One region of the Pseudoalteromonas sp. 2CM39R genome, then DNA from elsewhere that is predicted to be linked to it. Evidence: riboswitches for the same ligand, from Rfam matches in the RefSeq annotation. Region 1 holds a riboswitch; the other holds the start of a gene.
What was found. A riboswitch is a leader RNA that binds a small molecule or an ion and turns the genes downstream of it on or off. The one in region 1 is predicted to bind cobalamin.
Positions count from the first base shown of each region.

Region 2: another riboswitch for cobalamin. It lies ahead of MTF66_RS20995 (TonB-dependent receptor domain-containing protein); the one in region 1 lies ahead of MTF66_RS23590 (ABC transporter ATP-binding protein).

Region 1 is NZ_JALNTM010000011.1:250,456-258,491, forward strand. It holds gene MTF66_RS23580 (LysR family transcriptional regulator) at 29-898, shown strand; gene MTF66_RS23585 (porin) at 1,062-1,991, shown strand; cobalamin riboswitch at 2,049-2,179, shown strand; gene MTF66_RS23590 (ABC transporter ATP-binding protein) at 2,253-3,065, shown strand; gene MTF66_RS23595 (iron ABC transporter permease) at 3,067-4,077, shown strand; gene MTF66_RS23600 (cobyric acid synthase) at 4,077-5,558, shown strand; gene cobO (cob(I)yrinic acid a,c-diamide adenosyltransferase) at 5,551-6,150, shown strand; gene MTF66_RS23610 (cobalamin-binding protein) at 6,150-6,998, shown strand; gene ung (uracil-DNA glycosylase) at 6,995-7,657, shown strand; gene MTF66_RS23620 (DUF3545 family protein) at 7,717-7,905, opposite strand.
Region 2 is NZ_JALNTM010000009.1:278,067-286,102, reverse strand. It holds gene MTF66_RS21005 (efflux RND transporter permease subunit) at 1-985, shown strand, start outside; gene msrA (peptide-methionine (S)-S-oxide reductase MsrA) at 1,070-1,603, shown strand; gene MTF66_RS20995 (TonB-dependent receptor domain-containing protein) at 1,752-3,605, opposite strand; cobalamin riboswitch at 3,639-3,793, opposite strand; gene MTF66_RS20990 (hypothetical protein) at 3,959-4,198, opposite strand; gene MTF66_RS20985 (YajQ family cyclic di-GMP-binding protein) at 4,342-4,824, opposite strand; gene MTF66_RS20980 (VanZ family protein) at 4,982-5,332, shown strand; gene MTF66_RS20975 (ketopantoate reductase family protein) at 5,325-6,218, shown strand; gene thiI (tRNA uracil 4-sulfurtransferase ThiI) at 6,334-7,791, opposite strand; gene MTF66_RS20965 (TetR/AcrR family transcriptional regulator) at 7,900-8,036, opposite strand, start outside.

The DNA.
Region 1 (8,036 bases):
AAAAAATTTTTATCGTGAGGATAAAAAATTGGACATAGATTTATTAAAAACATTTGTTGAAGTGGTGCGTACTCGCCATTTTGGTAAAGCGGCAGAAAACCTATACATAACGCAGTCTGCAGTGAGTTTTCGAATTCGTCAATTAGAGCAGGGCTTAGGCGTAAATTTATTTATTCGCCAGCGCAATAATATTCAACTAACGGCTCCGGGTGAGCGCTTGTTGCCGCATGCACAAATGATTATTACTGGAATGCAAAGGGCCAAAGTGGATGTTGCACTTGCAGATAATATGCATAAGCAAATCAGCTTGGCTGGGACTCCTAATATTTGGGATGCGTTTTTACAGTTTGGTATTACAAATATAGTATCGGCTATGCCCGGTGTATCTTTGGTGGCAGAGGTAAAAGCACAACAAGAGAGTACTCGATTACTATTAGAGCGCACCCTTGATCTAGCCATTTTATTTGATCCACCAAAAGTAGACGAACTCGTTGTTGAACGAATTTGTGAACTACCTATTATTCCGGTTAGTGGCTACGATACCGCAACAGGCGATAACTTTTTTGATAATCAATATGTTTATGTTGATTGGGGAACTACGTTTTCTCTTTGGCATGCGCGTCAGTTTACCGGTAAAACGCCGCCTTATTTTAGAACCAGTACCGGACGTATAGCGCTTGATTTAATACTGCAATGTGGCGGCAGTGCGTTTATTCCACAGGTATTAGTTAAAGACCATTTAGAAAAAGGCGAACTTTTTCATGTAAAAGGGGTAGAAAATACGTCAAGAGATGTATTTGTTGCCTATCATAGAGATAACGAACAGAAAGAGTTAATAGAAACTCTGGTTAATTTGCTGTCGCAAATGACACCGAGTTTACTGAAACAAAGTAAGTAGTCGTTAGACGGTATATTTTAGATGTTATTTTGATTTCAGATTTAATGCAGTTTTATTAACTTAAAAAGACAAAAATATGTCCTTTGTAATATTTTTGTCATTTAGCGGTGACACACTGCTGCTGTTTTAAAAATTAGTCTATTGTGTTTATCGAGGAAATAACATGAAATTTGCAAAATCGAGCCTATGCCTAGCCTTACTTAGTGGTTTATCTTTTAATGCGCTTGCAGAAGTAGACATTTACGGTAAAGCGAATGTAACCGTTCAATCATCTGATGATGGAGAAGGGTCGTTTACTGAAATTAAAAGTAATGCATCTCGTTTCGGACTTAAGGGGTCTGAAAAAATTTCAGACGGTTTAGAAGCTGTTTATAAGTTTGAGTTTCAGGTTGATGTGTCGGACGCTGACTCAAAAGGCGATAAAGATAATATTTCAGCGCGTAATCAATATGTAGGTTTTAAAGGTTCATTTGGTCAGGTAGTAATAGGCCGTAACGATACCGCGCTAAAGCAGGCGCAAGGTAAACTTGATTTATTTAATGACCTTGAAGGTGATATTAAAAATACGTTTAAAGGTGAAAACCGTTTAGGTAACTCAGTATCTTACGCTTCAAACTCATATGAAGGCTTTAAAGTGTTAGCTTCATTTATTGCAGAAGACGATAAAGATGCCAAAAATGGTTACTCAGTGGCATTAACTTACGGCGATGCAGGTCTTAAAAAGAGCGCTGTATATGCTGCTGTTGCTGCTGATAGTGAAGTAAATGGTTACGACGTAGTACGTGCAACAGTTCAAGGTAAAATTGAAGACTTTAGACTTGGCGCAATGTACCAAACACAAGAAAAAGTAGACGGTAGCGCTGAGGCTGACGGTTACTTATTGAATGCAGCTTACCTAATGGGTAGCAACACTTTTAAAGTGCAATATCAAACAATGGATTTTGATGACAGCGATGATAAAAGCGCAGTATCGGTAGGTGTTGATCACAAGCTAAACAAAAACCTTAAGGTATTTGGCTTTTACTCAAGTTTTGATATGGACAACAACGTTGACCAAGATTACCTAGGTTTAGGTATGGAATATAAGTTTTAACTAATACTTAGTTAAAACACTCCCTTTTAACCGCACTCAGCTGAGTGCGGTTTTTTTTGCTTTAAATTATTTACTTATCTGCGCATAATAGCCAAGCATTTGGAATGAGGTGAAACTCCTCAACTATACCCGTAACTGTGAACAGTTTTACTGTAAGTCAGATACAAGTGCCTTAAAACTTCATATAACGAGCGGGTTAACTCATTTTCTTTTTGGTACTTGTGGTACTGAGTGTGGGTTTTCTCTGCCTAGGATAATTTTTTGCACACTCAAACCGCTAAAAAAACTGCACTTCTAACCGTTAATAATGTCTCTTGGCGAGTGGGTAACACCTTAATCCTTGAGCATATTAATGTGAGTATTGAGCGTGGCAAGTTTGTTGGCTTAATTGGTCCTAATGGTGCGGGAAAATCGAGTTTACTGCGGTGCTTGTATCGATTTAATCAGCCGTCAGCGGGAGAGGTTAAATTTAATAACACCGATATTTGGCAACTAAAAAGCGAAGACTACGCCAAGCAAGTTGCCGTTGTGCTCCAAGAAACACCGTCGCAATTTAACCTCTCGTTATTCGATGTTGTGGCTCTAGGGCTTACGCCACATAAAACGTTATTCAGTTCGACCACCCAAGCAGATAAACAAAAAATAGCTCAGGCTATTAGCCATGTGGGGCTTGAATCTCATAGTACTCAATTATTTGATTCGCTATCTGGCGGTGAAAAGCAACGAGCCTTTATTGCCCGCGCTATTGTGCAGCAACCGCAACTTCTTATTATGGATGAACCAACTAGTCACCTTGATGTGAAATATCAAATTCAACTGATGGAGCTGGCTAAATCTCTAGGGATCACGGTATTTGCGTCATTTCATGACTTAAATTTAGCTGCTGCTATGTGTGATGAGTTAGTGGTTATTAAAAATGGAAAAGTTGTTGATGCAGGTAAGCCAAATAAAGTGGTCACTGAGCAGATGCTGGATGAGGTGTTTGGCGTTTGTGCACAAGTGAGCACTCACCCTCAAGTAGCTGCTTCGGGTGAGGCTATTCCTCATATTACTTATTATTATGGATACCAATAATATGACGGTTTTTTCTAACCATACCGTTGCATTAATCGCTGCGCTACTATGCGCACTATTAAGTTTATTTATTGCACTGAGTTTTGGTGCGGCACCCACGTCGCTCGCAGATGTTTATCAAAGCTTAACCTTTTCAAACGAGGCTTCATTTACCAGCCGTATTATTATTGAATTAAGAATGCCACGTACTTTACTGGCTTTTTTAGCTGGGAGTGGCTTAGCGATTGCAGGTTTAATACTACAAACAGTCACCCGTAACCCCTTAGCAGATCCTTATTTATTTGGTATTTCGTCCGGCGCTTCATTAGGTGTGGTTATACTAATGTCTTTTGTGGGAGCTGGGGCGGGTATTGCGCTATCTGGGGCGGCATTAACCGGTAGTTTAGTGGCGATGGGATTATTAATTTTAATTGCTGGCAGCCAGCGTAATGCCCAAGTTGAATCGATGTTATTGGCGGGGGTAGCCCTATCATTTTTATTTAGTGCTTTTACTAGTTTGCTACTTTATTGGAGCGATCCACAAGCGGTCGCGGCTATTTTATTTTGGACTTTAGGTAGTTTTGCTAAAGCACAGTGGCAGTCGCTGCTGCTACCTGTCTTAGTCATTATAGTCTGTACAATAATCATGTTGGGTTTTAGGCGTCAGCTTAACGCCATGTTGTTAGGCGATGAAAGTGCGACAACGCTTGGCGTAAGAGTACATCGTTTTAGAATTTTAATGCTTATTTTAAGTTCGTTGATCACGGCCGTGTTAGTTGCCAACTGTGGTGGTATTGGTTTTGTTGGCTTGATGGTGCCACACATAGTGCGCTTTTTTATCTCTCAAGGTAGCCGCGTTGGATTATTAATGACCGGATTAGTCGGGGGAATATTTATGGTGTGGGTCGATGTGCTCGCTCGCTCACTATTAAGTAATCAAGAGTTGCCAATCGGAGTGATCACGGCGGCTATCGGCAGTCTATTCTTTTTAAGTATATTGTATTTTCGTAAGCGTCAGCTGGTGGTTCAATAATGAAAACACTAATGGTACAAGGCACTACCTCAGATGCAGGTAAAAGTACCCTGGTTGCAGCACTTTGCAGAGTGTTTGCTAATCAAGGTGTTAATGTTGCGCCGTTTAAACCGCAAAATATGGCGCTTAATAGTGCCGTAACTCATGATGGCGGTGAAATTGGTAGAGCACAAGCATTACAAGCCGTTGCGGCAAAAGTTGCACCTGAAATAGACTTTAACCCGATATTACTCAAACCCAATAGTGATACCGGCGCGCAAGTTATTATTCATGGTAGGGCTATTAGCAATATGGAAGCCGACTCTTACCATGACTATAAAAAAGTGGCTATGGAAGCGGTATTAACCTCGCATAACCGTTTAGCTAAACGCTTTGACTTATTGTTGGTTGAAGGGGCTGGTAGCCCAGCTGAAATTAACTTACGCGCAAACGATATCGCCAATATGGGCTACGCCGAAAAGGTCGATTGCCCGGTTATTATTATTGCTGATATTGATAAAGGGGGTGTGTTTGCTCACCTAGTAGGGACTTTGGCGCTATTAAGCGAATCAGAGCAAGCACGGGTAAAAGGCTTTGTGATTAACCGTTTTCGTGGTGACATTAGCCTATTACAAGGCGGGTTAGATTGGCTTGAAGAGTACACAGGTAAACCTGTGTTAGGGGTGTTACCCTACCTACACGATTTAGCACTTGATGCCGAAGATGCCGTTGCCATAGATAATAATGTGACCGAGGCCAGCATTAATATTGCGGTGCTGCTAGTGCCTCATATTAGTAATCATACCGATTTTGATGCACTGCGATTACACCCAAATATAAATATAACCTATGTGCGCCATACTCAAACAATTCCTGATGTTGATTTAATTATTGTGCCTGGCAGTAAAAATGTACTTAGCGATTTGGTATTTTTAAAAAATGAAGGCTGGGATCAGCAAATAAAACGCCATTTACGCTATGGTGGCAAAGTATTGGGTATTTGCGGCGGTATGCAAATGCTAGGTAATACGATTTGTGACCCTAATGCGGTGGAATCATCATTAGGGCAAATAGCTGGGTTAGCGCTTAGTGATTTTAATACCATTTTAGGTGAGCAAAAAGTGCTAAGCCAAGTAAATGCAATACTCAATTTAAACCAGCAGCAGGTTGCTTGTCAGGGTTACGAAATACATGCTGGGATCAGTAAAGGTCAAGCGCTCAACAAACCACTTATTCGCTTTAATAAACACCCAAATGGCTTTGAAACTGATGGTTTTATTAGTGATGATAATGCTATTGCTGGTACTTATTTACATGGCTTATTTGACAACGCAGCTGCTACAGAGCTGCTATTAAAGTGGCTAAAACCAGACAGTGAAATTAGTGGTATCAGCATCAATGAGCATCGCGAGCGCCAGCTAGAACGCCTCGCTGAAATGTGCCAAACACATTTAAACATTGAACAAATTATTAAAATTTACCAAGGACATAACAATGACTGAATCAACAAACGACAAGCACCAACAGCGCCAGCAAAAAGTAAAAGAACAAGTTGATGCTCGAGTAGCAGCGGCACAGCAAGAAAAAGGCATTTTTCAGGTTATTACTGGTAATGGCAAAGGTAAATCAACCTCTGGTTTTGGTGTGGTTGCACGCTGTGTTGGCCATGGTAAAAAGGCCGCGGTATGTCAGTTCATTAAAGGTACATGGGAATGTGGTGAGCGTAATTTACTACAAGGAGCTGGAGTTGAATTTGCTGTTATGAACACAGGTTTTACTTGGGATACGCAAAATAAAGAGGCCGATACTGCGGCAGCACAAGCAACATGGCAAGAGTCAAAGCGGATGCTAAGCGACAGCAGTATCGATGTGGTATTACTCGATGAGCTCACCTATATGGTGACCTATGGCTATATCGACCTTGAGGAAGTGGTTGCTGCAATTAACAACCGACCTGTAATGCAATCGGTAATTATTACTGGCCGTGCTGCGCACCGTACCTTAATTGAGCTGGCCGATACCGTAAGTGAAGTGCGTAATGTAAAGCATGCGTTTGAGTCGGGTGTAAAAGCACTAAAAGGCTTTGATTACTAATGTTAAAACGCATTATTCTTGGGCTGTTATTGTTTGCTGTTTATGTACCTCAAGCCTTAGCCGACAAGCCGCTTCGTATTGTGGCTTTGGCACCACACATAGTCGAAAATTTATATGCCATTGGGGCGGGTGATCTAATAGTAGGCACGCTGGATTACGCAGATTACCCACAAGAGGCGACTAAAATTGAGCGTATCGGCGGCTATAATGGCATTTCTATCGAAAAGTTACTCATGCTCAAGCCTGACATGGTCATTGCGTGGAAAAGCGGTAATCAGGCAGAAGATTTAGCACAAATTAAGCGACTAGGGATTGAATTGCATTTAAGTAATCCACGCTCTATTGAAGGCGTAGCTAAGGAAATACTAAAATTAGGTCAATTAACCGGTCATATTGAGCAAAGTAAAAAAGTAGCTGAGGCATTTACAGTTAAGCTCAACGCAATTAAAGCCGCGCAGCATAATAAAACCATGCTTACTGGGTTTTATCAGCTGTGGCCAGAGCCTATGATGACGGTATCAAAAAATACCTGGATAAATCAGTTAATCGAAACCTGCCAAGTAACCAATGTATTTGCCGACAGCGACACAGATTACCCACAAATCAGCATTGAAAACGTGATAGTGACTAAGCCACAAGTTATTATTATTCCTGATGAAAAATCAAAACGGGTAATACCTACAGTTAATTGGCAGCAATGGCCTGAAATTCCGGCGGTTAAATATGAGCAATTTATTAGCGTTAACGCGGATTTATTACATCGTTTTTCCCCTAGAATGCTTGATGGGTTAGCACAAATGTGTGACAAAGTTGAGGTATCTAGAGAACTTATTAAGAGTCAATTATGAGCAACTGGTCATCTTTTTTAAATCACGAACTTAGCCAAGAATATATGCAGCAAACCCTTGAATATGTTGCGAATAAACGATCAAACGGTATTGCTGTGTATCCACCAGAACCACGGGTGTTTAGCGCATTTGATGCAACTCCACTTAGCGACATTAAAGTGGTTATATTAGGTCAAGACCCTTACCATGGAGAAGGGCAAGCGCATGGCTTGTGTTTTTCTGTATTGCCTGAAGTTAAAAAGCTCCCGCCTTCACTTAAAAATATTTATAAAGAGTTAGTGACTGACATTAATGGTTTTATTACGCCAGAGCATGGCTATTTACAAAGCTGGGCAGATCAAGGTGTGTTTTTGCTTAATACCGTATTAACAGTAGAGCAAGGGCAAGCCCATTCCCATAAACATTTAGGTTGGGAGCAATTTACCGATAACGTAATTACTCATATAAATGAGCATTGCCAAGGAGTGGTGTTTATTTTGTGGGGCGCACATGCACAAAAAAAAGGTAAAAGCATTGATCGCCAGCGCCATCATGTATTGTCTGGGCCGCACCCTTCACCGCTTTCTGCGCATCGCGGATTTTTTGGCTGTCAGCACTTTTCAAAAACCAATGAACTGTTAATAGCGCAAGGAGCACAGCCCATTAATTGGCAAGTATAGGGTAATTGGTATTAAAAAAGGCTTTCATAAATGAAAGCCTTTTTAGTTGCTGTTGTTGATTAAAACTCTAATTCATCAATAGCAATACTATCAGCAAAATAGTCGAGCTCCTGTAGTTCTTTGCGCAAACGTTGCTTATCTTTTATTGCTTCTATTTCGCGCCATTTTCTTTTTTTATTTTTTTGAGAGGTTTTTTTCGATGTATCAGAACCTTCTAATATCTCTATTATTTCGTTTAGGCTATCCATTGATTATCTCCTATTGACCACTTTTTGAACCTCGGCAGTATCTATACCACAGCTATTAATAAAATAGAATATAAATGTGACGAAACTGTTACTGATGGGTGGTATTTTGATGAAGATCAATACAAAAAGAA
Region 2 (8,036 bases), on a different contig from region 1:
AATCAACATTGATAAAAACAAAGCCGCTGATTTAGGGGTTTCTGTATCGGATGTAGGCCGCACGCTAGAAACCATGTTAGGGCAACGCCGCGTAACGACCTTTATCGACCGTGGTGAAGAATACGATGTGATTTTAAAAGGCACCAAAGAAGACTTTGCTAATCCGACTGATATCTCAAATATCTATTTAAAATCACGCAGTGGTGAATTAGTGCCGCTAGATAGCTTAATTAGCTTAAAAGAAGAAGCCACCGCATCGCGTTTAAACCGTTATAACCGTATGCGCGCAATTACTTTAAGTGCGAACTTAGCAGATGGTTATACCCTAGAAGAAGCGCTTAACTTCTTAAATCAAGTGGCAGCAGAAGAAAACGACATCGACGGCGCAATTGACTACAAGGGTGAATCTCAGCTGTTCTATGAAGGCGCATCTGCAATGACCTATGTATTCATTCTGGCACTGACTGTTACCTTCTTAGTACTCGCAGCACAGTTTGAAAGCTTTATTCACCCATTTGTGATCATGCTTACTGTGCCACTTGGTTTAGTGGGTGCACTATTTGGCTTGTGGTACACCGGACTTACTCTGAATATTTACAGCCAAATTGGTATCGTAATGCTGATAGGTTTAAGTGCGAAAAACGGTATCTTGATTGTTGAGTTTGCAAACCAGCTGCGCGATAAAGGCGTTGAGTTTAACGAAGCGATTAGCCAAGCTGCGACACAACGTTTACGCCCAATTATTATGACCTCACTAACCACAGTGATGAGCTCGGTACCGCTAGTTCTTGCAAGTGGCCCAGGTGCAGAAAGTCGCATGGTAATTGGTGTGGTGGTATTTACAGGTGTTATTGTTGCAACCTTACTAACCTTGTTCGTAGTACCTGCAGCATACAGCGCACTTGCCCGAAATACCCAGTCGCCTGAGTACTTACAGAGCAAGTTAGAACAACAAGCAAAAGACAAGCCGTTAGAAGAAATTTAAACGAGCTTGAGCTTTAACAAAACGCCGTCTTTACGGCGTTTTGTTTTTTCGGCTATAGTCAGCAAAACGGTAAGGGAGTGAAATATGGATAACAACATACAAATCGCCACTTTTGGCGGCGGCTGCTTTTGGTGTATTGATGCCGCATTTAGACGCGTAAAAGGCGTGCTTAATGTCAGTTCTGGCTATGCTGGCGGTGAGATTGAAAACCCTAGTTATCAACAAATCTGTACCGGCTTAACGGGTCACGCTGAGGTGGTTCAGCTTGATTTTGATAGCAGTATCGTGAGCTATAACACCCTACTTGAAATGTTCTTCACTTTACACGATGCCACACAATTAAACCGCCAAGGTAATGATGTCGGCACCCAGTATCGAAGTGTTATTTACTATCATGATGAAAAGCAAAAAGCAGAATCTCAAGCCATGATTGATGCCTTACAAAAGCAAATTCGTGAGCCGATTGTCACCGAGCTTAGCCCGCTTACAAACTTTTACCCTGCAGAGCAGTACCATCAAGACTATTACAATGAAAACCCAAATCAAGGTTATTGCAGTATTCTGATTGCCCCTAAGCTTGCAAAGTTCGAACAGTATTACGCAGATAAACTAAAATGAAAAAAGCCCGCTAAGTAGGTAGCGAGCTTTTAGACGCAGAACTAATAATAACGCTGAGCTTGTTTTAACTTAAGACTAATGACATCAACGGGCAAATTAATGTCAACTACTCGCTATAAGTAAACAACTCAGCAGACCTTAGTGGTTATTAGAACTGATAGCGGGCACCTACAAACAGGCGACGCTCGGCCGTGTTGTAGTAATAAAATTCGTCGTTGATGTAATCACCATCTAGATCTGTACCATAGGCATCAACGGCGTTGTACTCTTTATCGAATAGGTTTTCTACACGTAGTGACACAGTTAAGTTGTCAGTTGCTTGGTAGTGACCTACTAAATTCCATAACGTATACGAAGGTAAGTGCGTTAACTTGCCATCACGGTCACCACGGTATTGCATATCGATACCGGCATCAAAATCCCCCCATGCTTTGTTTAATGACCAATTCACACTGTGATTTGACACATAGGTTAGTGACTGACCTGTCTCAGTATCTTCCGCTGAAAGATAGGTAAAGTTAAAGCTGTGATCAAAGCCAAATACTTGGTTTTTAAAGCTAAACTCAACACCCTCGTGGCGAGCTTCGTTTATATTGGTTGGGATCCACTGCCCTGATGCATTTGGTGCCCAAGCGATTTTGTTGTCGATTTCGCTGCGGAAAATCGCAATATCTAAGCTGATATCATTCACATTGAGTGATAAACCAAGCTCTTGGTTATCTGATGTTTCAGGATTTAACTCTGGGTTACCTGAGCCTGGGTAATATAAGTCATTAAATGTTGGAGATTTAAAACCCGTACTTTGACTTACGCGGAATGTAGCGATGTCATTTAAGTGATAGCCAACAGCTGCGGTGTAAGTTGTTTCATCATCAAACTGCTGATCATCATCTTGGCGAACGGTTAGGTTTGCCAGCACTTGTTCGTCGTCATAATAAGCGCCAACAAACGCAGCGAATACTTCACGGCTGTCTTTTAAGTAAGTACCAGAGTTAGTGTTCACTTCATCTTTATACCAATTCAAACCGCCACTAAGAGTCAGAGCTTGATTGAAAAAGTATTGGCCATTGTAATCGATTTGCTCACGCTCAGTTTCAAACTTATCGACCACCGTTGCGCCTGTGTAATCAATACGTGAGTCATCTGAACTATCACTTGATATTGCAATATCAATGGCATGGCTGTGTTTTTCGAAAGCTTTTTTCCAACCTAGTGAAGCTTGGTAATTTTCGAATTCACCTTTTTCTACAGTGCTGTCTGCAGGGCTATAAGCGCTATCGTATTTTGCTTCGCCTTCTGAGTATTGTGCTTGCGCTAAAAACTCACCTAACTGCTCATTTTGATAACCTAGATTAAAGCCAAGGTTTTTGTTCTCGTAGCCGTCTTCATCTGGGGCTAAGCCTTGCAGAACATCAAATCCATCTGTTTTTTCATAACCAGCATTAACTGCAACATCAACACCCGCAAACTGGCCACCTGTCGCTACTTGGTACTCTTGGTAAGAGTCTGAGCCAAAAGTAACATCTAAGGTCGTATTTTGTGCTTTACGCGTAATGATATTAATCACACCAGCTAGCGCATCAGAACCATATACAGCAGCACGTGAGCCTTTAATTACTTCAACACGCTCAATACTGTTTAAAGGAATATTGCTAATACTTTTATAGCCAAGTGTTGCAGAGCCGGTGCGTACACCATCAATTAAAATAAGTGTATGACGAGAACTTGCACCACGTAATGACACACCTGAGCTTTGCCCAAAACCACCATTGGCATTAATTTGAAAGCCTGCTTGGGTGGCCAGTAAGCTTGGTAAGTCACGAACATAGCTTGCTTCAATATCAGCACGGTCAATGACAGTAACGCTGGCTAATACATCATTAATTGATTGTTCGAATTTATTGGCAGTAACTGTGATATGCTCGATTGATTGCTCGTCAGCAGATACAGAAAAAGACAACGCAGCAGCAACCGCTACGCCTAACGCAGATTTATTTAGCATGATATCCCCTAGCCTGTGCCCACCGCACACGCGAATAGTAAGTTACTTCAAGGCCGGTCTCCGGACTCTGTACATGCATGGCATATACATTACCGTTGCGGGGGCAGTGTTGGCATTGTTTTCTCCCTGAAAACGCACCGACTTCCCGATTATCTTGCGACTATTTCACCCTTTGAAATAAAACGTATCTGAAGATACAGCAAGCACCTCGAAAATAGGCCGTTATTGTGATGATTTTGGGGAAGAAAGTCAATGGACGGCTATACTGCTAAAATAAAGTTTTAAGCTTTAAGCTGTAAGCCGAAAGTAAAAAAGCCAATCAGCGAGGCTGATTGGCTTTTATAAAACAATGATTACCAGAAATACTCATGAGGTTTCGAGTTTCCTAACGGAAAAACAATTCCTTCTGGGTCAGCACCATTCAGCACAAGCTTACAAAGAGTTTTATTTAAACGTCTTCTTGGCTTGGTCATCGTCATTTTCACCCACCAGCTTGGTGTTTGTTGGTAAAAATAAGTACTGTGTGGGCCTGTATATTTTCTGTTTATTTTACCGTGTTTATTACGATCTATTGCTTTGTTTTTTACTGACATAAATATCCTCTAGCTGAAAATAGCTAGAAGATATCTTTTTCTCTGTAACCTAATATTTGTCTCAAAATACGCTCCTTGTAAAGTTCAGAAACTTGTAGGCTTATAGCTTAAAACTTACAGCTTAAAGCTAAAAACATAGAGTATTAATCGCGGAAGTTTTTGAACTGGAATGGTTGACCTAAATCAGCAGTACGAACAACTTGCATTGCTTCTTGTAAATCATCACGCTTTTTACCAGTTACACGTAATTCTTCACCTTGAATAGCAGCTTGTACTTTGATCTTTGAGTCTTTGATTAACTTAACGATTTTCTTCGCTACGTCTTTTTCAATACCTTGCTTAAGAGCAACGTCACGCATTACGTATTTACCGCTACGCGACTCATCTTTAAGCTCAAGGCTAGATACATCTAAACCACGCTTTGAAATTTTCGCAGCAAGAATATCAAAAAGCTGCATAACTTGTTGTGGTGCTTCTGCTTTTAACTTAATTACTTTGTCACTTAGTTCGATTGATGCATCAACACCACGAAAATCAAAACGCGTCTCTAGTTCACGCTTTGCATTATCTACTGCATTCTGCGCTTCGTTCATTTCTACTTCAGAAACAATATCAAATGAAGGCATGGGGTTCTCCTAACATAGTCTTTTTTAAATTCATTTATGGTTGGCAATTATAACGCTTATTTATAGATTCTTTCTATTTTTATCCAACTTGTTCAGGTGCGATGCAAAAATTGTTTGATATACTGGCCATTCAATTTCGGCATTTTTAGGGTTTATTGTGACAAGGCGTGTTTACCAAGTTATCTTTTTAGCCAGCATTATTGGCTTTACAATTTTATTTGCCAAAGAAATTAAAGGGGTGAGCAACCTCTTTCCACACGTTGATAAAGTGGCGCATTTTGGTATTTTCTTTGTACTGGCCATGGTGATGGATAAAGCCTTTAAATTGCCACTTATGGTGCAAATTTTACTGTTAGCCGGATATGGTGCAGCCATAGAGTTTATGCAAGATATGCTGCCTTACCGTCAAGCTTCGGTTGGGGATTTTGTCGCTGACTTTATTGGTGCTGTAAGTTACTTTATCATTAAACTTGGTTTTCATTTAGGTAGTAAGCAACGTAATGGCTAACATTTTAATTGTTGGCGACGGTGCGATTGGCTTATTGTTTAGCCATTTTTTATCTGCGCAACATGACATTACATTACTGACCCGTAAGCCGACCCTGACCACGCGTTTTTATCAAGCGAGTAATGGTAAATCACACCCTATCAAAGCCCGTATCATTAATCACAAAGAGCTAAGTCAATCAGCCCCCTTTGACTTGGTGTTAATAACAGTAAAAGCATTTCAGGTGCAAACTGCCTTTGGACAAGTAAAACCTTACCTCAGTAAAGCATGCCAAATCGTTCTTTCTCACAACGGCATGGGGAATGTCGATGAGCTCAATGCCCAGCTTTTAAACACGCAAGGGTTAGCGTTTTTAACAACGCGTTTAGCTGGTTTTAAAACAGCGCCTTATAGTGTGAGCCATACAGGTAATGGCGAAAGCGTGTTAGGTGCATGTAATACAGCTGCAAGCGAAAACCTCGGTGAACTTAAGCAGCAGTTTAGTTACTTACCACACTTTTCAGTGAGCGATGATATTCACTCATTGCGATGGCAAAAACTGTTAGTGAATATTGCTATTAACCCGTTAACAGCGATTCATAACGTAAAAAATGGCCAGCTACGTGCACCGCAATTTAGCACGCGCATAATCAATTTACTTAGTGAAGCGTGCCTGGTAGCTAATAAACAAGGGGTTAAAGTAAAACTCAGCGAGGCGCTGGATCAAGCCTATTCTGTGATGACAGCCACCGCTGAAAACTTTTCTTCTATGCAGCAAGACATCAGCCATAATCGAGAATCAGAAATTGATGCAATTTGTGGTTATGTGTGCGAGCAAGGCGCTAAGTTAGGGGTAAAAACTCCCTATAATCAGGCCATGCTGAGCATGGTAAAAATAAAAAGTTAATTAGCTGCTAGTTACTAGGGGAAAGGAGAAAGAGTAAAGTTACTTGCTTCTCGTTTCTCGTAATTATTTCAGGCATTAAAAAAGCGCGAACATGTCGCGCTTTTATTACCATCCCTTACGGACGATACACTTTTACGTTGCTAAAACCTTCTTCGTGCAAGATCAGCGCTTGTAGCTGGCTCATCACACCTTTAGCACAATATAAGTAATATTCTTTATCTTTTGGTAAGTCACCAAATTTAGTCGCTAAGCGGAAGAAAGGTAAATGCACAACTTCAATACCTTCAAGCTCTAGTGGGTTTGCATCTTCTTCTTCAGGTGAGCGAATATCAACAACAACCGCTCCTTTAGGTAAATCAGATACAGACTCAGCTTCTTTAACTTCTTCTTTTGCTTCGGTGTCAATATCGCGAATATCCATCACACGCGCATTTTCAACAACTGTATTTAGCACGTCGAAGTCAAACTTAGCTTCTTCGGCAAGAATGGTTTTGATTTTAGCTTTAACCGTTGGCTTTTTAGAAATTACGCCACAGTATTCAGGCATGCTTTCTGCCATTTCAGCCGTGCCGATTTGACGCGCAATATTGATTATATCTTGCTTGTCGTGTTGGATTAACGGGCGAATGATTAAAGTTTCTGTCACACGGTCAATCACACTCAAATTAGCCAATGTTTGGCTTGATACCTGACCAATACTTTCGCCTGTTACCAGTGCTTGTACACCTAGTTTTTCTGCAACTTGGCTACCGGCACGCATCATCATACGCTTAAGCACAACACCCATTTGACTGTTTTCAACGTTCTCTAAGATTTCTGCTACAACAGGTTCAAAATCAACAGTAACAAACTTCACTTTATGAGTAGAGCTGAACTGTTTCCAGATATAATAACTCGCCTGCTTAACACCGATTTCGTGCGCAGCACCACCTAAGTTAAAGAACAAGAAGTGAGTACGTGCACCTTTACGGATCATTTGATAGCTTGCAACACCAGAGTCAAAACCGCCCGACATAAGCGATAGTACATCTTCTTGTGTTGGCAACGGGAAGCCCGCCATACCTAAGTGAGTTTGAGTAACAATGTATGCTTTATCATCACGTACTTCTAAGCGAACAGTCACTTCAGGGTGAGATAATTTAACGCGCGCACCTTCAACATGCTGGTTTAAACCACCACCTACGTAGCGCTCTACATCGCTCGATGTGAAATCATGCTTACCAGAACGTTTACAACGCACACAGAATGTTTTGCCCGCAATCGTGTGGCCGATTAGTTCAAGTGCTTTTTGGTAAATATCGTCGATTGAATCGAAGTCTGTTTCTGTTACTTCAATAAACTGTACGATACCTGGAATGCGTTTTAAGCCATCGATAATATCTAAGCGAACTTGCTCAGATTCTAGCAAGCTAACAACAGAGATATTGTCCCAGTTGTTTCTTACCTGAACTTTTTCGTCAACACGACGCAAAACGATCTTAATGTTATTTTCTAATAACTTGGTAAAACGCTTACGAACAGATTTACTCTTGATCGCGATTTCAGGGTGTAATTTGACGATAAATTTAAGCATAGTTCACTCTTAGACTGTGGATTTCACACGCCCTAAGGTATAGCAACCTCAAGGGCGCGCGATTATAACAAAAATTATAGCGTCTAGGAAATAAACTGCTTTGCGGGATTATTGTTCGCTTTGCTCTGTTTCAGCAAGAGCTAAATACTTAGCTCTTAATTGGTTAACTTGCTCTAGGTGTTGCTCGGTGCAATGAGCTTTTAATAGCAGTAATACTTTTAAAATACCGTTATAAATATCAGCTC